3 regions of the Pseudomonas sp. D(2018) genome follow, and region 2 is predicted to be linked to each of the others. Evidence: riboswitches for the same ligand, from Rfam matches in the RefSeq annotation. Region 2 holds a riboswitch; each other region holds the start of a gene.
The links. Region 2 has a riboswitch for cobalamin ahead of FFS60_RS27520 (CbtB domain-containing protein). Riboswitches for the same ligand answer to the same signal wherever they lie in the genome.
Positions count from the first base shown of each region.

Region 1: another riboswitch for cobalamin. It lies ahead of FFS60_RS19695 (TonB-dependent siderophore receptor); the one in region 2 lies ahead of FFS60_RS27520 (CbtB domain-containing protein).
Region 3: another riboswitch for cobalamin. It lies ahead of btuB (TonB-dependent vitamin B12 receptor); the one in region 2 lies ahead of FFS60_RS27520 (CbtB domain-containing protein).

Region 1 is NZ_SCOK01000034.1:1,876-9,053, forward strand. It holds gene FFS60_RS19685 (ABC transporter substrate-binding protein) at 1-145, opposite strand, end outside; gene FFS60_RS19690 (ABC transporter ATP-binding protein) at 142-912, opposite strand; gene FFS60_RS19695 (TonB-dependent siderophore receptor) at 912-3,029, opposite strand; cobalamin riboswitch at 3,139-3,346, opposite strand; gene FFS60_RS19700 (ferredoxin) at 3,575-4,282, opposite strand; gene FFS60_RS19705 (cobalt-precorrin-6A reductase) at 4,279-5,010, opposite strand; gene FFS60_RS19710 (cobalt-precorrin-5B (C(1))-methyltransferase) at 5,007-6,104, opposite strand; gene cbiE (precorrin-6y C5,15-methyltransferase (decarboxylating) subunit CbiE) at 6,143-7,178, opposite strand, start outside.
Region 2 is NZ_SCOK01000085.1:4,648-11,825, reverse strand. It holds gene FFS60_RS27540 (sugar nucleotide-binding protein) at 1-723, opposite strand, end outside; gene cobM (precorrin-4 C(11)-methyltransferase) at 836-1,591, opposite strand; gene FFS60_RS27530 (cobalamin biosynthesis protein) at 1,597-1,998, opposite strand; gene FFS60_RS27525 (CbtA family protein) at 1,995-2,705, opposite strand; gene FFS60_RS27520 (CbtB domain-containing protein) at 2,717-2,908, opposite strand; cobalamin riboswitch at 3,006-3,223, opposite strand; cobalamin riboswitch at 3,282-3,475, shown strand; gene cobW (cobalamin biosynthesis protein CobW) at 3,567-4,619, shown strand; gene cobN (cobaltochelatase subunit CobN) at 4,661-7,178, shown strand, end outside.
Region 3 is NZ_SCOK01000001.1:257,809-264,986, reverse strand. It holds gene FFS60_RS01100 (NAD-dependent deacylase) at 1-393, shown strand, start outside; gene FFS60_RS01095 (C40 family peptidase) at 463-1,089, shown strand; gene FFS60_RS01090 (C40 family peptidase) at 1,233-1,760, shown strand; gene FFS60_RS01085 (O-methyltransferase) at 1,768-2,418, shown strand; gene FFS60_RS01080 (hypothetical protein) at 2,424-2,744, shown strand; cobalamin riboswitch at 2,791-3,002, shown strand; gene btuB (TonB-dependent vitamin B12 receptor) at 3,068-4,939, shown strand; gene cobO (cob(I)yrinic acid a,c-diamide adenosyltransferase) at 4,951-5,562, shown strand; gene FFS60_RS01065 (cobyrinate a,c-diamide synthase) at 5,626-6,954, shown strand; gene bluB (5,6-dimethylbenzimidazole synthase) at 6,951-7,178, shown strand, end outside.

The DNA of each region.
Region 1 (7,178 bases), on a different contig from region 2:
CGTCCTGGCTGACGGCGCGCTGCGGCGCACGCTCGAAACGCACTTCACGCTGGCAACTGGTGATGGTGACCGGGTAGTGCCCGGCCTGGGTGAAAGTGGCGACGAACAGCAGGCTTGCGCCCAGGGACATGAGAAATGGCTTCATCGGGTGATCCAGGTAATCCGTGGGTGACCGGCAACGGGATGGAGGTCCACCAGCGCCTCGGTGCCGAACACCTGCAGCAGCAGGTCTTCTGTCAGCACGTCGGCCGGTGCGCCGCTGGCCACCAGGCGGCCGCCGTCGAGCACATGGAGGCGGTCGCAGAAAGCGGCGGCCAGGTTGAGGTCGTGGAAGCTGGCGAGAACACCCAGCCCCAGGCTGCGGAGCTGGCGCAGCAGGTCCAGTTGGTAGCGCGGGTCCAGGTGGTTGGTGGGCTCGTCGAGGATCAGGACCTGCGGTTGCTGCACCAGGGCGCGGGCCAACAGCACGCGCTGCTTCTCGCCGCCGGACAGGTTTTCGAAGGGCTGGATGCGGCGCTCCACCAACCCCACACGCGCCAGCGCCTCATCCACCAGGCGCTGGTCTTCTTCGCTGTCACCGTCCAGCAACCCCTTGTGCGGCATGCGTCCCATGGCGACCACCTCGGCCACGCTGAGGCCGAAGTCCTGGGGAAACTCCTGCAGGACCACGGCGATGCGCTGGGCGCTCCAGCGTGGTGATTGCCGCCAGAGGTTGGCGCCCTCCAGCTCGACGCGGCCCTGCTGGGGGCGATGGAAGCGATAGGCGCAACGCAGCAGGCTGGTCTTGCCGCTGCCGTTGGGGCCGATGAGCCCGACGAATTCGCCCTCCCCCACCGCCATCTCGACGCCTTCCAGCAAGGACTGGCCCGGGCTCGGAGCCCAGGCCAGGTCGTGCAGCGAAAGGCGCGCCATCAGAACGTGATGTCCGTGGTGACGAAGAACGAGCGCGGCTCGCCGAGGAACCACTGCTGGCCGCTGTTGGTCTGGCTCACCGCGTACTGGCGGTCGAACAGGTTGTTCAGCTCCAGGCCCAGGGTCAGCTGGGGCGTGGCGCGCCAGCTCAGGTTGGCGTCTGCCACGGTGTAGCCGGGCACCTCGATCTGGTTGGCGGTGTCGGCGTAGCGGTCATCCACGTAGCGCAGGCCGGCGCCCGCGCGAACATTGCCGGGCAGCGCCTTGTTCACCCAAAGGTTGGCGGTGCGACGCGGCACGTCCACCGGGCGATTGCCGGCGCGGGAAACGCCGCCCTGATAGAACTCGTCGTATTCGGCGCGTACCACCGAGGCGTTGGCCGACACCTGCCAGCCTCGGGCCAGGCTCAGCTCCAGGCTGGCTTCGATGCCGTCGGCGGATTGCTGGCCGATCTGCTCGGCGACACGGGTCACCGGGTCGGTGGTCAGCAGCTTCTCCTTGACGATGTGGTAGCCGGCCACCGTCCACTGCCCGCGCCCTTCCCAGAACTGCTGCTTGAAGCCGAGCTCGGTCTGACGGGCCTCGGTGAGGTCCATCTGCTGTTGGGTCGGGTTGAGGCTGATGAGGTTGTTCACCCCGTCCTTGCTGGTGCCGTACTGGCCGTAGAGCGAGGCATTCGGCGTCAGTGCGTAGACCAGGCCCGCGCGCCAGTTGCCGCCGGAAAGGCTGCGGTCGCTGCGGGTGCCGGCGCGCAGATCGTCACGGTCGATGTGCACCTGGTCGCGGCGCGCACCGGTGATCAGGGACCAGCGCTCGCTGAGCTGCAGCTGATTCTCGGCGAACAGGGCGAAGGTGCGGGTCTGGCTGCGCGAGTGCGGGCGGTACGCGGACGCGCTCTGGTAATAGCCAGGCGCCGGGTTCCAGGGGTCGATGTAGTCGCCGCCGATATCGTTGTAGGGCGAGTTGTTGGTCAGGTCGAAGCGGATGCGGTTGACCTCGGTGCCCACCAGGGTGCGGCTGGCCAGACCCAACAGCGAATGATCGAAGGTGAAGGTCTGGCGATCGCCGATCTGCTGCTGATGGTGCTTGATGCGCAGGTAGTCGCTGCGCAGCATGTCCTCGCGGCTGTCGTCCCAGGTGTAGGCCTCGGCATTGCGCCAGTAGCGCCGCGACTTCAGGTAGTAGAGCTGGTTGCTGGCGCTGACCTGGTCGGAGAGGGTCCAGTCGGTGGTCAGGCGGGTCCACTGGTCGTTGTAGTGCTGCTCGGCATTGCGCAGGTTGTAGTTCTTCTCCCGCAGGCTCTCGCGGTAGCGGCCGTTGATCAGCGGGGTGCCGAAGTAGCTGCCGGGCTCCAGGTCGCCCTGGTCATGGGCCAGGGTAAAGGCCAGGTCGTCGCTGGCCTGCCAGCGCAGGGCGGCACCCAAGCTCAGGCTCCGGGCATCGCCCCGGTCCACCCAGCCCTGGGTCGCCTGGCGGTTGACGGTGGCGCGGTAGCTCAGGCTGTCGCTGAGGGAGCCGCCGCTGTCCAGGGCGAACTGGCTGCGATCGTAGGAGCCGTAGCCCAGGCGCACCTGGTTGCGGATTTCGCCCTCGAAGGGCGTCTTCGACAGGTAGTTGATCACCGCCCCGGTAGCGCCTTCGCCATAGAGACTGGAGGCCGGACCGCGCAACACCTCGATGCCCTCCAGTTGCCAGGGATCGGTGGGGAACGTGGTGGTGCCCATGCCGGTGTAGAGGCGGATGCCGTCGAACAGTTGCATCACCGAGGCATGCCCGGTGAAGCCCCGCGCCGAGAGGCCGGTGCCACCATCGCCGGGGGTGCCGATGAAGCTGAGGCCGGGGGTGCGGGTCACGGCGTCCTGGGCGCTGCGGGCATTGCGCTCGCGCAGGGTGTCGCCGCTGAGGGAGGTGGTGCTGGCCGGGGTTTCCAACGCGGAGAGGCCGAGCCGCGAAGCGGTTGACTGGGACTTGTGCAGATCGGTTTCGGCAGGTTCCAGGACCTGGCCATCGACCTGGGTGGCCGGCAGGCTCAGGGCCGGGGATTCAGCGAAGGCCGAGGATGTCGCCAGCAGGCCGGCGAGGACGAACAGGGATGAAGACTGGGGATAGCGCGCCATGGGAATTCCAATTCAGGGTGCAAGGCACGGCAATCCCGATGGAACGCGCAAAAGCAGACGCGGGCGCGCAGGCACCCACGGTCAGCGTCAACGCCCGCCCACCGCGGGTTGCCAAACGAATGCCTCAGGCCGGTCTCCGGGCTTGTGAGGGTCATGAAAACCTCGCCTTCCCATGCTGTGCAGCACAGTGGCCTGTTGAGGGTTTCGCTCACTTACCGTTGCGGGGGCAGCGCCGGACTGGTTCCTCTCGGAACGCACCGGCTTCCCGTTTAACCTCACGCGCGGCGGCGTGAGACACCTGAAGCGGCGCGGATAGGAACATTCGTGGGTGGGGGAGTCAAGCTCAGCCCCGGCGAGAAACCCGCAATAATCCCGGTGCGCAAACTGGATAGTCGGGCGGCTCCCAGTCTCCTGGGGCGCAATGGAGCCATTCGCTCAGAACATCCGAAGGTGATCGCTGAACACGCCAATCTCAGCGATGTGAGGTTGCAGGCGGCAACGTTCAATGCCCCTTACCAGGTTCGCCGGGACACTTCCCGGCGCCCCTACGTCTTAATCAGCAAATCCGGTACTTGGCGCTCTTCCACGATCCGCTCCTGCACCCAGCGCAGGACCTCTTCCTCGTCGCGCATCCGGTACCACTCCCCGTCGGGATAGAGGCTGGCGGTAGGGCCGAGGTCGCAGGGGAACTGGCACTGGGTACGGGTGATGTGCACGCCGCCTTCACACTCCAGCTTGCCCGTGGCCTTGAGGGTTTCGCGCAGCTTCTTCCACAACGGCAACGCACCACGGCGGGTGCAGCGGGGGCCGTTGCACAGCAGCAGGCGGCGGGCATGGGGCGGAATGCAGGACCAGGCGTGGCTGGCGGGAATCGCCGGCACACTCGCGCACTCCAGGTGCAGTTCGGCACGCCCGGCCAGTGCACAAGCGGCGCCGGCCGGATCGCTGTCGAACTGGCCGAGGAGGCTGGCGACGAAGAGGTGCTCCGGAGCGCCCAGAACCGCCAGTTCGCTGCGCAGCCAGTCCAGATGCTGGGCGGACGATTGCGGGTCGAGGTCGATCACCAGCAATGGGCGGGGACTGGCCTGCACCGTCTGCCAGAGCCCGTCATGACCGGCTGAGGTGTCGACGATATCGGCCAGCGCCTCCTCGCCACGCAGGGCGATGAGCTGGCGACGGAAGAGTTCGGCGAAAGAGCCTTCGGCAAGGTCCGGCCCGGCGAACAGCACGCGGGCGTAAGGTGTTGCGGTCATGGGGTGTCCAGATGGATGGCGAGGGCCTGCCAGAGGCCTTCGACGGAATCGAATTCACGGGCCACGGGCGGCAGCTCCGGGCGCTTGAGGATCAGTATCGGCAGCCCCAGCTCGCGGGCCACTTGCAGCTTGGGTTCGGTGGACTGGCTGCCGCTGTTCTTGCTGATCAGCACGTCGCTGTGCAGCCGCGCGAACAACTCACGCTCGCCGTCCAGATCGAAGGGGCCACGGGCGCCGATCACCTCAAAGCGTTCACCCGCCGGCTGCCCCTGCAGGCAGCGCACGGTCCAGTGCTGCTGCGGCGGGATCTCGTGCAGGTGCTCCAAAGGTTCGCGGCCGAGGGTGAAGAAGGGGCGACGGAAACGCTTCAGGGCTTCGATCAGCTCGGCCCAATCGGCCACCTCTTGCCAGTCGTCATCCGGGCTTGCCTGCCAACCGGCGCGACGCAAGGCCCAGCAGGAAATGCCCGCCTGTTCGGCCGCCGTCGCGGCGTTCCGGCTCATCTGTGCGGCGTAGGGATGGGTGGCATCGACCAGCAGATCGATGCCCTCCTCCGCGATGAAATGCGCCAGTCCCTCGGCGCCGCCATAGCCCCCCACGCGTACCTGGCAGGCCAGGTCATCCGGCACCTTGCCAAGGCCCTTGAGGCTGTAGACATGTTCGGGGCCGAGGCGGCGCGCCAGCGCCAGGGCTTCGCTGACGCCGCCCAGCAGGAGGATGCGTTTCATCGTTGCTCCACAGCCTCGCCGACGATATTGCCCTGGCGATCGATGGCGAAGACTTCCAGCGCCACGCTGGCCGGCACCGTCTTGCGGGCGAAGGCCAGGGCGTGGGCGCAGACCATATTGCCCAGGGGAATGCCGGCGTCATGGGCCATGACCAGCGCCAGCTGGCTGGTATTGGCACCGCGCATGGCCGCCTGCAATTCGGCGCTTGCGCCCAGTTCGGCAGCCCACTGCGCCAACAGCGGCAGGTCGATGCTGGAGTTGCGGCTGTGCAGGTCCATATGGCCGGCGGCGAGTTTGCTGATCTTGCCGAAGCCGCCGCACAGGCTGAGTTTTTCCACGGGTGCCTTGCGCAGGTGCTTGAGCACGGCACCGGCAAAGTCGCCCATCTCGATCAGCGCGGTGTCGTCCATGTGGTAGCGACGACGCATGGCGTCTTCGCTGGCGTTGCCGGTGCAGGCCGCCAGGTGGGTGAAGCCGTTGGCGCGGGCGACATCGATGCCCTGATGGATCGATGCGATATAGGCCGAACAGGAGAACGGTCGGACGATTCCGGTGGTGCCCAGGATGGAAAGGCCGCCGAGAATGCCGAGGCGCGGGTTCATGGTTTTCAGCGCCAGCGCCTCGCCGCCCTCGACGCAGATCGTCACCTCGAAGCCGCCGGCAAACCCGTGGTCGCCAGCGAGTCGAGTGAGGTGCTCAATCATCATCTGCCGGGGTACCGGATTGATCGCCGGCTCGCCCACGGCCAGTGTCAGGCCGGGTTTGGTGACGGTGCCTACGCCGGGGCCGGCATGGAAACGCACACCCGGCGCGGTAGCCAGGCGCACCTGGGCGTAGATCAGCGCGCCATGGGTCACGTCCGGGTCGTCGCCAGCGTCCTTCAGGGTGCCTGCCTCGGCTCCGCCCTCGATCAAGCGACAGAACTCCAGGCGCATCAGCACCTGCTGGCCCTTGGGCAGGACGATCTCCACCGCATCCGCCGCCACGCCGCCCAAGAGCAGGCGCGCCGCGGCCAGACTGGTGGCCGTGGCGCAGCTGCCAGTGGTGTAGCCACTGCGCAGGGGAGCGGGTTGTTCGGGGGTTTCGTCACGCATGGAGAATGGCGGGTCCGCTCAAGGGTTTTACCTAGGGATCACTTGGTCACTTCAAGCAAGGTAATCGGCAACGCCGAACGCCAGGTATCGAAGCCGCCCAGCGGCTGTGCCTGGGCGACGGCGATGCGGGTGAGTTCGCCGCCGTGCAGCTCGCGAAAGGCTACCAGCATAGCTTCGCTCTGCAGAGTCACGGCGTTGGCGACCAGGCGACCGCCGGGCTTGAGCTGGTTCCAGCAAGCGTCCAGCACACCGGGCTCGGTGACGCCGCCGCCGATGAAAATGGCATCCGGCGCGGGCAAGCCCTCCAGCGCCACCGGGGCCTGACCGGCGACCAGTTGCAGACCGGGCACACCAAGGGCATCGCGGTTGTGGCGGATATGTGCCTGGCGGCCTTCGTTGGCTTCGATGGCAATGGCACGACAACCCGGGTGTGCGCGCATCCACTCGATGCCGATGGAGCCACAACCGGCGCCTACATCCCAGAGCAGCTCGCCAGGACGTGGCGCCAGCCGCGCCAGGGTGACGGCGCGGACATCACGCTTGGTGAGCTGGCCGTCGTGGCGGTAGGCGTCGTCGGGCAGGCCGGTGGTCAGCGGCAGCGAGCGAGTGCCTTCGTCGGGGTGCACTTCGACCGCCAGCAGATTGAGCGCGGCAGCCTCGGTGAGGGACCAGTCGCTGGCGATGCCGTCGATGCGTCGTTCACGTTCGCCCCCCAGGTGTTCCAGCACGCTGAGCCGACTCGGGCCGAAACCACGCTCGGCCAACAACGCGGCGATGGCCGCCGGGCTGCTGCCGTCATTGCTCAGCACCAGCAGGCGGGCGCCAACGTGAAGGTGAGCATTCAACGCAGCCAGGGGACGGGCGACGACCGAGAGCAGGGTCACGTCCTGCAGCGGCCAGCCCAGCCGCGCGGCGGCCAGCGAATAGGACGATGGCGCCGGGATCACCCGCATCTCCTCCGCAGCCACCTGCCGCGCCAAGCTGGCACCGACACCGAACAGCATGGGGTCGCCGCTGGCCAGCACGCAGACCGGAGTGCCGCGTTTTTCCAGCACCGGAGCCAGGGAAAAGGGG
Region 2 (7,178 bases):
CTGCACCGTCAGCGGATGCAGGTTGCGGGCCTCGCTGAGCAGGGCCTGGCCCAGTGCGAGAGGCGTGGTCGCTTCGTGGCCACCGTAGTGATAGGTGCCCCAGAGCGGCGCGGCGCAGTCCAGCTGTTTGATCACGGCCAGCAACACCCGCGCAGCATCGTCAACCGGGGTCGGGTTACCGCGGCGGTCGTCGGCCAGGCAAATTTCTTCGGCCCGCTCTGCACGACTGAGGAAACGCCCCAGGGAACCCTCGCGGCTGTCGTCCAGCAACCAGCCGAAACGCAGCAGCACGTGTTTGGGGCAGACGGCACGGACACTCTGTTCCATACGCCAGATCGCCTGACCGCGCTCGCTGAGCGGGACGGTTTCATCCTTCTCGCTGTAGGCCGTGGCGCGGGAGCCGTCGAATACCCGGTAGCTGGAGGGCTGCAGCAGGACGATGCTGTGGTGCTGGCAGAGTTCGGCCAGACGTTCCACGCCTCGCTCCTGGGCGGCCAGGCGGAGGCCACTGACTTCGTCGGCCTGGAACCAGTCGAAGTAGTAGGCGAGGTTGACCACGGCGTCAGGCCGGGTGTCATCGAGCAGCTGGGTCAGGCTGGCGGCGTCCCAACCCTGTTCGGGCGGGCGCGGAGCGAGAAAACCTATGTCTTCCTCGGCACCCTGGCGAATCAGCGCCTGTCCGAGTGAATTGCCGCCACCCAACAGCATCAAGCGCATTCGCATAGAGAAAAAGGTCGCTTAAAGCCGGTTAGAGAGAGTGTGCGGGCCAATTGCCCGCCGCATAAGAGCCGCATTCTGCGGGTTTCACCGGCGTACGTCACTAGCCGCGTGGCGGCTACGCCTTGCCGGGTCGGTAGAGATGAGCGTGATCGGCCCGATAAAGGGAGGAATCGGCAAAGCCTTCGGCGGCCAGCACCTCGCCCACCAGGATCAGCGCCGTGCGGCGGAAATCCCGTGCCGTGACCTTGGGCAGGATGTCCCCCAGGGTGCCGGTGACCTGCTCCTGGTCCGGCCAGCTGGCGCGATGGATCACGGCAATGGGGCAGTCGGCGCCGTAGTGCGGCAGCAGTTCTTCGATTATTTTCGCCAGTTGGCTCACGCCCAGGTGAATGGCCATGGTCGCGCGGTGACGGGCCAGATCGCCTAGTTCTTCCCCTTCAGGCATGCGCGTCTTGCTGGCGTAACGGGTGAGGATCAGGGTCTGGGAAACCTCCGGCAGAGTCAGCTCGCAACCCAGCAGCGCGGCGCACGCGGCAGTCGCCGTTACCCCCGGCACCACTTCGAAGGGGATGTCCCGTTCGCGCAGGTGGCGAATCTGCTCGCCGATGGCGCCGTAGAGCGATGGATCACCCGAATGCACCCGCGCCACGTCCTGGCCCCTGGCATGGGCTTCGACCAGCAGCGTGACGATCTCATCCAGATGCAGTTCAGCGGTGTTTACCACCAACTCCGCGCGGTGCCCGGCCAGCACGGCCTCGGGCACCAGCGAACCGGCGTAGAGAATCACCGGACAGGCGCGGATCAGGCGCTGGCCCTTCACGGTAATGAGTTCTGGATCGCCGGGGCCGGCGCCGATGAAATAGACCGTCATGGCCGTCAAGCCTCGTGCAGGATGCAGGCCAGGGCGCAAGTAGCACCGGCGCTGCGACGTTTGTCGATGAGCAGGGCGGCGCGACCGCCGAACAGGACTTCGATCTGGACCAGGGCGGCGGCCTCCGCCACGCCCGCACTGCCGGCGACCTCCCGGACACGCTCGGAGGGCTGGCTCAGGCGCATGTCCTCCGCAACAAGGATATCCGCAGGCAGGAAATACAGCGGCAGCCGCAACCGCTCGGCCAGGGCGATCAGCCCCGGCTCCGCGGCCTTCGCCTCACTGCTGGCCAGCGCGGCCAGATCATCGAGTGAAGCGCCGGCTTCGGCAAGGCACTGCATCAGCAGGCCTTGCAATTCGTCCGTCGGGCAGCCGCGTCGGCAGCCCAGCCCAGCGACCAGCTTCAAGCAGACGGCGACGCGTGACGCTGGTACAGCCAGGCCGCGGCCCAGCCCAGCACGGCCCAGAACACCGCATTGGTGATCAGGGAAGCAGCGATGAACTCATGTTCCAGCGCTTCCGGCGCCAGGCTGGAGTGGGCTTCGGGCTGCGGCGCACCTACGACATGGGGGATCACCAGCAGTACGACGCCCAGCACGCGCAGAGCCCAATGGCGGCCGAAGGCAATGAGCGCCAGCCCCACGGCAGTGGAAGCGGCAGTGCCGACCCACCAGGTCTGACGATGGGCCAGATCAGCGGCGGCGGTGCCCGGCAGTTCCGGCGGCAAGCCAAGGGACGGTGCCAGGGCGAACGTGGCGAAACCACTCAGGCCCCAGAGCAGGCCCTGCCAGGCACGGGTCGGGCCACGCAGGCTGAACAGTCCGGCAAGAATCAAGGCGAAACCTACTGCGACCACCAGGTTGCTGCCACCCGTGGAGAGGGTGCGCTGCCAACCATCTTCCGGCGCCCAGGCTTCGGCGCTGTGTTCGTGGGTATGGGCCACGGCAGCTCCACCATGCTCATGGTCGTGCTCAACCTGAGCGACAGGTTCGGCGTTTTCATAGGTTTCCGCCTGGAGAATCAGCGGGGTGACCCACAGGCTCTGCAACAGGGTCAGCACCAGGGCTGCGATCAGACCAGCGAAACCGGCGGTCTGGGCGATGCGCTTGATCATCCGGGAATCACTCAATGGCAGGGGAAGGCGGCACTGTGGCGAGTGTCGTGAGCGGCGTTGTGCATGGCCTCGATATGCGAGAAGCCGGCGAAATACACCAGGGACAGGCCGATCAGGCTGGCACCGATGGCCAGCAGCAGGCGTTGGGCCAGGGTCGAGGAAGAAGCGGCGGAATGGGACAGGGTGCGGCTGGACATGGAGATTCCCTCTGCGTTGCTAACGATACCGGCAGAGGAACGCGCGCGAGGGAAGCGGGCGCAGGAGCACCCCGATTTCCGGCTTGCGCCCGCCCACCGCGGGTTGCCAAAAAGCTGATCAGGCCGGTCTCCGGGCTCACGACGCCAGCCTGTGGCTGGACGGGCATGCCTTCCCATGCCGTGTCGGCACAGTGGCGTACTTAACCCTACGATCGCTTACCGTTGCGGGGGCAGCGTCGGACTAGTCCGAAAATGGACGCACCGACTTCCCGTTTCACCTCGCGTACGGCGACGCAAGGCACCTGAAAAAACCGTGCTAGGACATCACGAGTCCGACCAAGCGTCAACTGCCGTGATTGACCGTCGCCCAGGCGCTGCGTAGCCTTCGCCCTTTCGAGGTTCTCCGGCTGTACGCCGGAGCTAAGAGGGAACGTGGTCAAGGCCACGGCTGCCCCCGCAACTGTGAACGCCCCCAGGCCTTTCGAAACGCCACTGCGCAAGCGGGAAGGCGAAGGTGCCGCGCCAAGCGCAGGGTCGTGAGCCAGGAGACCTGCCTCGACGACATTCCAGACAACCGGGCGGGGTGATCCGGTGGCGAATCCGTTGCGCGGGGCGAGCCCCGCTGCGTTCGTCATGCCCGCCGACCGACCACGCAGAGGCGCGCATGAAAACCCTGGCCAAACTCCCCGTCACCATCGTCACCGGCTTCCTCGGCTCCGGTAAGACCACCCTCCTGCGCCACATGCTGGACAACGCTGAAGGCCGCCGTATCGCGGTGATCGTCAACGAGTTCGGCGAGCTGGGCATCGACGGCGAGATCCTCAAGCAGTGCTCTATCGGCTGCACCGAAGAAGAGGCCGTTGGCCGCGTCTTCGAGCTGGCCAACGGCTGCCTGTGCTGCACCGTGCAGGAAGAGTTCTTCCCGGTCATGCGCGAATTGGTAGCGCGCCGTGGCGACCTTGACCAGATCCTCATCGAAACCTCCGGCCTCGCCCTGCCCAAGCCGCTGGTGCAAGCCTTCCAGTGGCCGGAAATCCGCAACGCCTGCACCGTCGACGCCGTCATCACCGTGGTCGACAGCCCGGCCGTGGCCGCTGGCACCTTCGCCGCCCACCCCGAGCAGGTGGACGAGCAGCGCAAGCAGGACCCGAACCTCGACCATGAATCCCCCCTGCACGAACTGTTCGAAGACCAGTTGGCCAGCGCCGACCTGGTGATCCTCAACAAGGCCGACCTGCTCGACGCCGAGGCCCTGGCCGCCGTGCGCGCCGAGGTGGCCGAGGAACTGCCACCTGCGGTGAAGATCGTCGAAGCCAGCGCCGGCAAGCTGCCGCTCAGCGTGCTGCTGGGCCTGAACGCCGAGGCGGAACTGCACATCGACAGCCGCCCCACCCACCATGACCACGAAGGTCATGAAGACCACGACCACGACGAGTTCGACTCCTTTCACGTCGACCTGCCGGAAGTGGAAGAAGCCGCCCTGATCAAAGCCCTCGGCCAACTGGTGGTGCGCCACGACATCCTGCGCATCAAGGGCTTCGCCGCCATCCCCGGCAAACCCATGCGCCTGCTGATCCAGGGCGTCGGCAAGCGTTTCGACAAGCACTTCGACCGCAAGTGGCTGACCGACGAAACCCGCAGCACCCGCCTGGTGGTGATCGGTCAGGAACTGGATCAGGCAGTGATTGCCAACGAGCTGCGCACGGCTCTCGTATGAAACGCATTCAAATCCCCTCTCCCAGAGGGAAAGGGGAGTAAATGCACCTCCTGCGCACCCAACCCGGCGGCTTCGTCCCGGACGACGGCATCGCCCACCTGGCCCAGACACCCGCCGAACTGGTGATCCTCTGCAGCGGCGACTCGCACCTGGCGCTGCTGGCCGAGGCCGCCCGCGAATTGCCCGACGACTACCCGAGCCTGCGCCTGGCCAACCCCATGCAGTTGCAGAACCACGCCTCGGTGGACCTCTACGTCGACGAGGTGCTGCAGCATGCCAAGGTCATCCTGATCTCCGTTCATGGCGGCGTGGGTTACTGGCGCTACGGCATCGAGCAACTGGTGGCCCTGGCCGAACGGGGAGCGAAGCTGATCCTGGTGCCGGGAGACGACCGTCCCGACCCGGAGCTGGCCAGCCTGTGCACCGTTCCCGCGGAAGACGCCGAGCGCCTCTGGCAGTACTTGCGCCAGGGCGGCCTGGACAACGCCCGGCAGTTGTTCAACTGCCTGGCCAACCGCTGGTTCGACCGTGATTGCCCCTGGAACGAGCCTCAGGCCCTGCCCCGTGTCGCCCTCTACCACCCGCGCTTACGCCCGGCGCGGCTGGAAGACTGGCAGGCCGACTGGCGCTCCGATCAGCCGGTCGCCGCGCTCCTTTTCTATCGCACCCACTTGCAGGCCGCGAACACGGCCTTTATCGACGCTTTCTGCGAGCGCCTCGCCGCCCAGGGGCTGAATCCCCTGCCCATCGCCGTCGCCAGCCTCAAGGAAGCGGAGTGCTTGGCGGCTGTGGAAAACTGGCTGGACGCCGCGGGCGCCGGGCTGATCATCAACACCACCGGCTTTGCCCAGTCGAACCCGGACGCCCCCAGCCTGCGCCCGTTCCGCCGCGACATTCCGGTGCTGCAGGCCATCTGTTCGCTGGACAACGAACCGCTCTGGCGTGACAACCCGCAGGGCCTGGGTCCGCGCGACCTGGCCATGCACATCGCGCTGCCGGAGCTGGACGGTCGCATCATCACCCGCCCCATCAGCTTCAAGGGCCTGGCCTGGCGCAGCGAGCGCAGCCAGAGCGACGTGGTCTGCTACCTGCCGCAGCGGGAACGCATGGACTTCGTCGCCGAACTGGGACGACGCTGGTGCGCGCTTTCGCGCAAGGCCAATGCCGACAAGCGCGTGGCGCTGATCCTCGCCAACTACCCTACCCGCGACGGCCGTATCGGCAACGGCGTGGGCCTGGACACCCCGGCTGCCGCGCTGAACATCCTTCGCGCCCTGGAGGCCGAAGGCTATCCATTGGCCGGCCTGCCGGAGAGTGGCACCGCGCTTATCCACAGCCTGCTCGGTGGTGTCAGCAACGACCTGGACAGCCTCGATGCGCGCCCCTGCGCCCAGAGCCTGGCCCTTTCCGACTACCTCGCCTGCTTCGCCCGCCTGCCAGAGGCCAACCAGCGCGCGGTCATCGAGCGCTGGGGGGAGCCGCAGCAGGACCCGATGTTCCGCAGCGGTCGCATGATGGTGGCCGGCCTGCGCTTCGGCCTCGTTTTCGTCGGCATCCAGCCGGCGCGCGGCTACCAGCTCGACCCAGCGGCCATCTACCACGATGCCGACCTGGTGCCGCCCCACGGCTACCTCGCTTTCTACTTCTGGTTGCGCGACGTGTTCGCCGCCGATGCGCTGATCCACGTCGGCAAGCACGGCAACCTGGAATGGCTGCCGGGCAAGGGCGTCGGCCTGTCCGCCGAATGCTGGCCGGACGCGGCGATGGGTCCGCTGCCGAACATCTACCCGTTCATCGTCAACGACCCCGGCGAAGGCGCGCAGGCCAAGCGCCGCGCCCAGGCGGTGATCATCGATCACCTGATGCCACCGCTGACCCGCGCCGAGAATTACGGCCCGCTGCGCGACCTCGAGCGCCTGGCCGACGAGTACTACGACGCCTCCTTGCTCGACCCGCGCCGCGCCGTGCAGCTGCGCGGAGAAATCCTCGAACTGGTGAAGGCAACGGCCCTGGATCGCGAACTGAACCTGGTCATCAGCGACGACCCGGAGAGCTGGTTGCCGCAGCTGGACGCCTACCTCTGCGACCTCAAGGAATCGCAGATCCGCGACGGCCTCCACGTGTTTGGCGAATCTCCCGCAGGACGCTTGCGCGACGACACGCTGCTGTCCCTGGTGCGCATCCCTCGTGGCGACGGCAAGGGCGCCAACGCCAGCCTGCTGCGCGCCCTGGCCAACGACCTGCAACTGGGCCGCGACCCGCTCGACCTCAATTGGGCCGAACCCTGGGAAGGCCCCCGCCCGGCATGGCTGGACGCAGTCAGCAATGAGCCCTGGCGCAGCAATGGCGACACACGCGAACGTCTGGAGCTGCTGGCCCTGGGCCTGATCCAGACCACTGACTTCGGCTCCATCGGCCCGGCCAGCGATGCGGTTATCCACAACCTGCGCGCCGTCATCGCCCCCACCCTGGACGCCTGTGGCGATGCCGAGATCGGCGGCGTCCTGGCGGCGCTGGAAGGTCGCTTCGTCCCGCCCGGCCCCAGCGGCGCGCCCAGTC
Region 3 (7,178 bases), on a different contig from region 2:
CATGGCGACTTGTCGCCGCTCTACTGCCAGTCCTGCGGGGCGGAAAGTTCTGACCTTGCCCGACATCTGGCAGGAGAAATGCCTCCCAAATGCCATGAATGTGGTGGTATTCTCCGCCCACCCGTGGTGCTGTTCGAAGAAATGCTCCCAGAGCAGGCCATCGACAGCCTCTACGCCGAGCTACGCAAGGGATTCGATGCGGTGATCTCGGTGGGAACCACGGCGAGCTTTCCTTACATCATCGAGCCCGTCATCCGCACCCGCCAAGCAGGCGGTTTCACCGTGGAAATCAATCCGGCGCTCACCGACCTCAGCCCCGTCGTCGATGTTCACCTCAGAGGAAAGGCCTTAGATGTTTTGCAAGGACTGCTGAGTCACATTTCGGGCGATTAAATTTGCAAATGGATTTGATAGCGGGCATAGTCGCGCCTTCATCAGAAACCATTCGACACGGTCGTGCCCATGCTGAAGCGCTTCGCACCCCTCGTGCCTCTCACCTTCGCTCTGTTTCTCGCCGCTTGCGCAGGCAATGTGCAGCAGCAACCGCAATCCCAGGCCCAGGCCCAGGCTCCCGTAGCCGACGGCGCACCCGATTCGCTGCTGGCGGATCGTGGGCCCACCGCCCTGGATCTTGCCAACCTCACCGACGATGAGCCCTACCAGATGCCGTCCCTGGCCGATGGCCTGCTGGAGCGTGGTTTCGAGCTGGTGGGTACTCCGTATCGCTTCGGTGGCCGTTCCATGAAGACCGGCTTCGATTGCAGCGGTTTCGTCGGTTACCTGTTCAAGGAAGAGGCTGGTATCCAGCTGCCGCGTTCCACTCGCGAAATGATCAACCTGGATGCTCCGGTGATCGCTCGTAGCGAGCTGAAGCCCGGCGACATCGTGTTCTTCAACAATCGTGGCCGCGGCCGCGTCAGTCACGCCGGCATCTATATCGGCGATGATCGCTTCATCCACTCCAGCAGCAGCCGCAGCGGTGGTGTGCGCGTCGACAGCCTCGACGACCGCTACTGGAAGGCCAGCTACATGGAAGCCAAGCGCGTCCTGGCCATGAATACCCCGACTCGCCACCTGCTGCATCGCTGATCCAGCCGGCGCGAGACGACAAGCCGAGGCGGCCCCAAGTGGCCGCCTCGGCTTTTTTCTGCCCAGTCGTGCAGCTTTCGCTTGCAATATCATTGTGAGATCAGCAAATTAGCGTGCATTCCTCAAGTCAGGACTGACTTGCCATGCTCGCACTGAACCGCCTCGCCATCATCACCCTGGCTGCGCTGCTCACCGCTTGTGCGGGCAAGTCACCGCCGCCTTATTCCCCTCCCGCTGTCACCAGCCCTGCCCACTCGTTCTCGCCCGTAGCCGAAGACGTGTTGTTCCGTGCCCTGGGCCTGGTGGGCACGCCCTATCGCTGGGGCGGCAACACCCCTGACAGCGGGTTCGACTGCAGTGGCCTGATCGGCTACGTCTACCGTGACGCCGCGGGTATCGCCCTGCCGCGCTCGACGCGCGAACTGATCTCCATGCGTACACCCAGCATCAGCCTCAATGCCCTGCAAAGCGGCGACCTGGTGTTCTTCGCCACCAATGGCGGCGGGCAGGTCAGCCATGCCGGTATCTATGTAGGCGAGGGGCGTTTCGTCCACGCGCCGCGCACCGGCGGAACGGTGCGTCTGGACAGCCTGTCGAACAGCTATTGGCAACGCAGCTATCTCAGCGCCAAGCGCGTAATCTTCGATCCACGCCTGGCCCAATCCCACTGAGGTTGTCATGACCAACCGCACGCTGAACCTCGACGACGCCCTCTACGGCTATCTCCTCGATGTTTCGCTACGGGACACGCCGCTGTTGCAGCGGCTGCGCGCCGAAACCGCCGTCATGCCCATGGCGCGCTGGCAGATCGCCCCGGAGCAGGGCCAGTTCATGGCCTTGCTGGTCAAACTCACCGGCGCTCGTCGCATTCTCGAAGTGGGCACCTTCACCGGTTACAGTGCCCTGTGCATGGCGGCGGAACTGCCGGCTGACGGCCGGATGATCTGCTGTGACCTGCCCGGCGACTACAACGCCATCGCCCGTCGCTATTGGCAGGAGGCGGGGCTGGCCGAACGCATCGAGCTGCGCCTGGCGCCGGCACTGGATACCCTGGCGAGCCTGGAAGATGACAGCCTCGACCTGATTTTCATCGACGCCGACAAGGCCAACTATCCGGCCTACCTGGAAGAGGCCCTGCGCCTGGTGCGCCAGGGCGGGATGATCCTTTTCGATAACGTGCTCTGGAGCGGTCGCGTGCTGGAAGCCGAGCCGGACAGCGCCGACACCCGCGCCATTCAGGCCCTGAATCTGACCCTGAAGACTGATGAGCGCATCGACCTGTCGCTGCTGCCCGTGGGCGATGGCCTGACGCTCTGCCGCAAGCGCTGACGGGTATGCCCGAACCGATACGCCTGCCGCCCCAGCCCGATGCCTGCGAGTTGTGTGGCCGGCCTGCCGCGCTCACCCGTCATCACCTGATTCCCAAGGCCCTGCACGACAAGCCCTACGTGCAGAAGCGCTACGCGAAAAACGAGCGCATCACCGCCACCCTCTGGGTGTGCAGGCCCTGCCACAACCAGATCCACAAGCTGTTCAGCGAAAAGGAGCTGGCCCTGAACTACAACAGCCGGGAGGCCCTGTTGGGTGACGAGCGCCTGCGCACCTTCGTCGACTGGCTGGCGGGCAAACCCGCCGGCTTCAATCCGAGGCACTGAATGGCACGTGTCCGCTAGCATTTGACGCTACCCCGCGCACCCTCTAACCTTCGCCGCTGCCTCAGGTGCCCCGTGGTTCTGAACTACGGGGTGAAACAGGGAAGCCGGTCCATTCCGATGAAGAATCCGGCGCTGCCCCCGCAACGGTAGGCGAGTAGAAGTCGCAATCGGCCACTGTGCTAACGCATGGGAAGGCGCGGCACAGGAGCTCAGCTCCACTCGCAAGCCCGGAGACCGGCCTGTCGCAACCTGGGCATCGCGGAGCCTTCCGCATGCAGTACCCCCTACAGATGTCGCGCGGGTGGCACGACGGAGATCCAACCTTGATTCGCAAGCCTTTCATCAGGCCGGCGGCGCTTGCGCTGCTCGGCGGTACGTCCGTTTCCCCTTTCCTGGCCGCAGCGCCCCTGACGCTGGATGAGCAGGTCGTCACCGCCACCCGCAGCGAGCAGCCGGTGCGCGCCAGTCTTGCTGCCACCACCGTGATCGACCGCGAAGAGATCGAGCGCAGCCAGGCACAGTCCGTCCCCGACCTGCTGCGCAAGGTGCCGGGCGTCACCCTCAGCAATAACGGTGGGCCGGGCAAGAACACCACGCTGTTCATGCGCGGCACAGAGTCCGATCACGTGTTGGTGCTGATCGATGGCGTCAAGGTCGGCTCGGTGAGCGCCGGGCTGACGGCCTTCCAGGACCTGCCTGTCGAGCTGATCGAACGCATCGAGGTCGTCCGTGGGCCGCGCTCCAGCCTTTATGGCTCCGAAGCCATTGGCGGCGTGATCCAGATATTCACCCGCAAAGGTGGCAAGGAAGGGGCCAAGCCTTGGTTCTCCGCAGGCTACGGCACTCACGACAGTTATGAAGGCAGCGCTGGCGTGTCCGGTGGCGATGGCAAAGCCTGGTACAGCCTCGGCGTTAGCAGCCAGGACACCGACGGCATCAATTCCCGGCGCCTGGGCAGTGATTACTACGAGCCCGATGCCGACGGCTACCGCAACCTTTCCGGCAGCCTGCGCGCCGGTTACCGGTTCGAGAATGGTCTGGAACTGGACGGCACGCTGATGCGCGCCAAGGCGCACAACGACTACGACGACATCGACCAGTTCGGCTTCTTCCACCCGCTGGGCGGCCACAACGCTAATGCCGACAACCGCCAGGAACTGTTGGGTGGTCGTGCGCGCTTCAGTCCGGTCGAAATCTGGGATGTGACCCTGCAGGCCGGCCGTAGCGAAGACAAATCCACCAGTTGGACCGACGGCGTGTTCGATGCGCGCTTCGATTCCAAGCGGGACAGCGCCTCCTGGCTCAACGACCTTACCCTGGCCGAAGGGCATGTACTGACCCTCGGCTACGACTGGCAGCGTGACCGGGTCAGCAGCTCCACGGCCTTCGAGAAAGATTCCCGCCTGAACAAGGGCTGGTTCGCCCAGTACCTGGGTGAGTACGGCCGCCAGGACTGGCAACTCAGTCTGCGTCGCGACGACAACGAGCAGTTCGGCACCCACGACACCGGCAATGCCGCCTGGGGCTACGCCCTGACCGACGCCGTGCGCTTCAGCCTGAGCTACGGCACCGCCTTCAAGGCGCCCAGCTTCAACGAGCTGTACTACCCGGGCTACGGCAACCCCGACCTGGACGCGGAAACCTCGGAAAGCTTCGAAGCTGGCCTTGCCGGTCAACACGACTGGGGCCGCTGGTCGATCAACGCCTACCGTACCCATGTGGACGACCTGATCGCCTACGACTCCACCCTCGGCCTCTATGGCGGCCCCAACAACATCGGCAAGGCGCGCATCGACGGCCTGGAGCTGGTCCTCGGTAGCCAGTGGCTGGGCTGGGACTGGAACGCCAACGCCACCTTCCTCGATCCGCAGAATCGCGAGTCCGGCGCCAATTCGGGCAACGATCTGCCGCGTCGTGCGCGCGAGGTGTTCAATCTGGACCTGGACCGCCGCTTCGGCCGCTTCGGCATCGGCGCCACGCTGCATGCCGAGGGTCGCAGCTACAACGACCTGGCCAACCGCGAACGCGTGGCCGGCTACGCTACCGTCGACCTGCGCGGCGAGTACTGGCTGACCGAGGAGTGGCGCCTGCAGGCCAAAGTGACCAACCTGCTGGACGCCGACTATGAAACCGCTCTGGACTACAACCAGCCGGGGCAGGCAGTGTTTTTCAGCGTTCGCTATCAAGCGCTTTGAGGGGATCACCCATGACCGAATCCGCAGATCGCGATGTCCGCCACAAGGCCCGCATGCAACGCAAGAAGGCCGTGGTCGACGAGAAGATCGCCCAGGCCCAGGACGAATACGGCCTGCTGCTGGTTCATACCGGCAACGGCAAGGGCAAGAGCAGTTCGGCCTTTGGCATGGTCGCCCGCGCCTTGGGGCACGGCCTCAAGGTGGGGGTGGTGCAGTTCATCAAGGGCGGCATGTCCACCGGTGAAGAGAACTTCTTCCGCCGCTTCCCCGAAGAGGTCAGCTACCACGTGATGGGCGAGGGCTACACCTGGGACACCCAGGACCGCCAGCGCGACATCGAGAAGGCCCGTGCCGCCTGGGCCGTTGCCCGCAGCCTGCTGGACGACCCGCAGATCGGCCTGGTAGTGCTGGACGAGCTGAACATCGCCCTTAAGCACGGCTACCTGGAGTTGGACGAGGTGCTGCGCGACATTGAGTCCCGTCCTGAACACCAGCACGTGGTCGCGACCGGCCGGGGCGCGCCCCAGGGCCTGATCGACGCCGCCGACACCGTTACTGAGATGAGCCTGGTCAAGCACGCCTTCAAGGCCGGCGTTAAGGCCCAGAAGGGCGTGGAGTTCTGATGTCGGGCACCGTCGCTGCATTTACCCCCTCTCTCCGGGAGAGGGCCGGGGAGAGGGCCACCCATGCCTGACGCGAAATCCCTCACTCCTCTCCCAGCGGGAGAGGGGAGACAATGTCCCGCCCTGCTGATCGCCGCTCCCGCTTCCGGCCAGGGCAAGACCACGATCACCGCCGCGCTCGCACGCCTGCACACCCGACAAGGCAAGCGGGTACGGGTGTTCAAGTGCGGGCCGGATTTCCTCGACCCGATGATCCTCGCTCGCGCGTCGGGCGCACCGGTCTATCAGTTGGACCTGTGGATGGTGGGCGAGGCGGAAAGTCGCCGCTTGCTCTGGGAAGCCGCAGGGGAGGCCGACCTGATCCTGATCGAGGGCGTGATGGGGCTGTTCGACGGCTCGCCCTCGGCGGCCGATCTGGCGCGTCACTTTGGCGTGCCGGTGCTGGGTGTGATCAATGGCGCCGCCATGGCGCAGACCTTCGGTGCCCTGGCCGTGGGGCTGGCCACCTACCAGCCCGGCCTGCCTTTTGCCGGCGTGCTCGGCAACCGGGTTGGCAGCCAGCGCCACAGTGACCTGATCCGCAACAGCCTGCCGGACTGGATCCGCTGGTACGGCTCCCTGCCGCGCAGCGCCGATGTGGAGTTGCCCAGCCGCCACCTGGGCCTGGTGCAGGCCGAGGAACTGGCCGACCTGGATGCGCGCCTCGACGCCGCCGCCGACGCCCTGGCTGCCAGCGCGGAAGTGGCCCTGCCCCCGGCGGTGAACTTCAGCGCCCCCGAGCCGCAGGCGCTGGGTGACGGTCTGGCTGGTGTGCGCATCGGCGTGGCGCGGGATACCTCCTTCGCCTTTCTCTATCAGGCCAACCTGGACTTGCTCCAGCGCCTGGGGGCCGAGCTGGTGTTCTTCTCGCCGCTGGCGGATGAGCGCCTGCCCGAGGTGGACAGTCTCTACCTGCCGGGCGGCTACCCCGAGCTGCACCTGCGCCAACTGGAAGGCAACCGCGCCATGGCGGAGGCCATCCGCGCCCACCATGAAGCGGGCTGGCCGATCCTCGCCGAGTGCGGCGGCATGCTCTACCTGCTGGAAGCCCTGACCGACGTGGCTGGCGAATCCGCTGAGCTGGTCGGTCTGCTGCCCGGTCGCGCTACCCTGCAGAAGCGCCTGGCGGCCCTGGCTCTTCAGGAAGCGCCACTGCCGGAAGGCAGCCTGCGCGGCCACACCTTCCACCATTCGTTGCTGGATTCGCCGCAGGAACCCCTGGTGCGCGGCCTGTGCCCGAACGACAAACCGGTGGCCGAGGCAGTGTTCCGCAGGGGCCGTTTGACCGCCTCCTACATTCACTTCTACCTGCCGTCCAATCCACGGGCGGCCGTGGAGCTGTTCCGACCATGAGCGAGCATGCCTTCAGCCCTGACGAACGGGCAGCGGTCTACCGCGCCATTGCCGAGCGCCGCGACATGCGCCACTTCAGCGGCGGTGAGGTTGCGCCCGAGGTGCTGGCTCGGCTGCTGGAGGCGGCGCACCATGCGCCCAGTGTCGGGCTGATGCAGCCCTGGCGGTTTATCCGCATCACCTTGCAAGGGCTGCGCGATGGTATTCACGCGCTGGTGGACGCC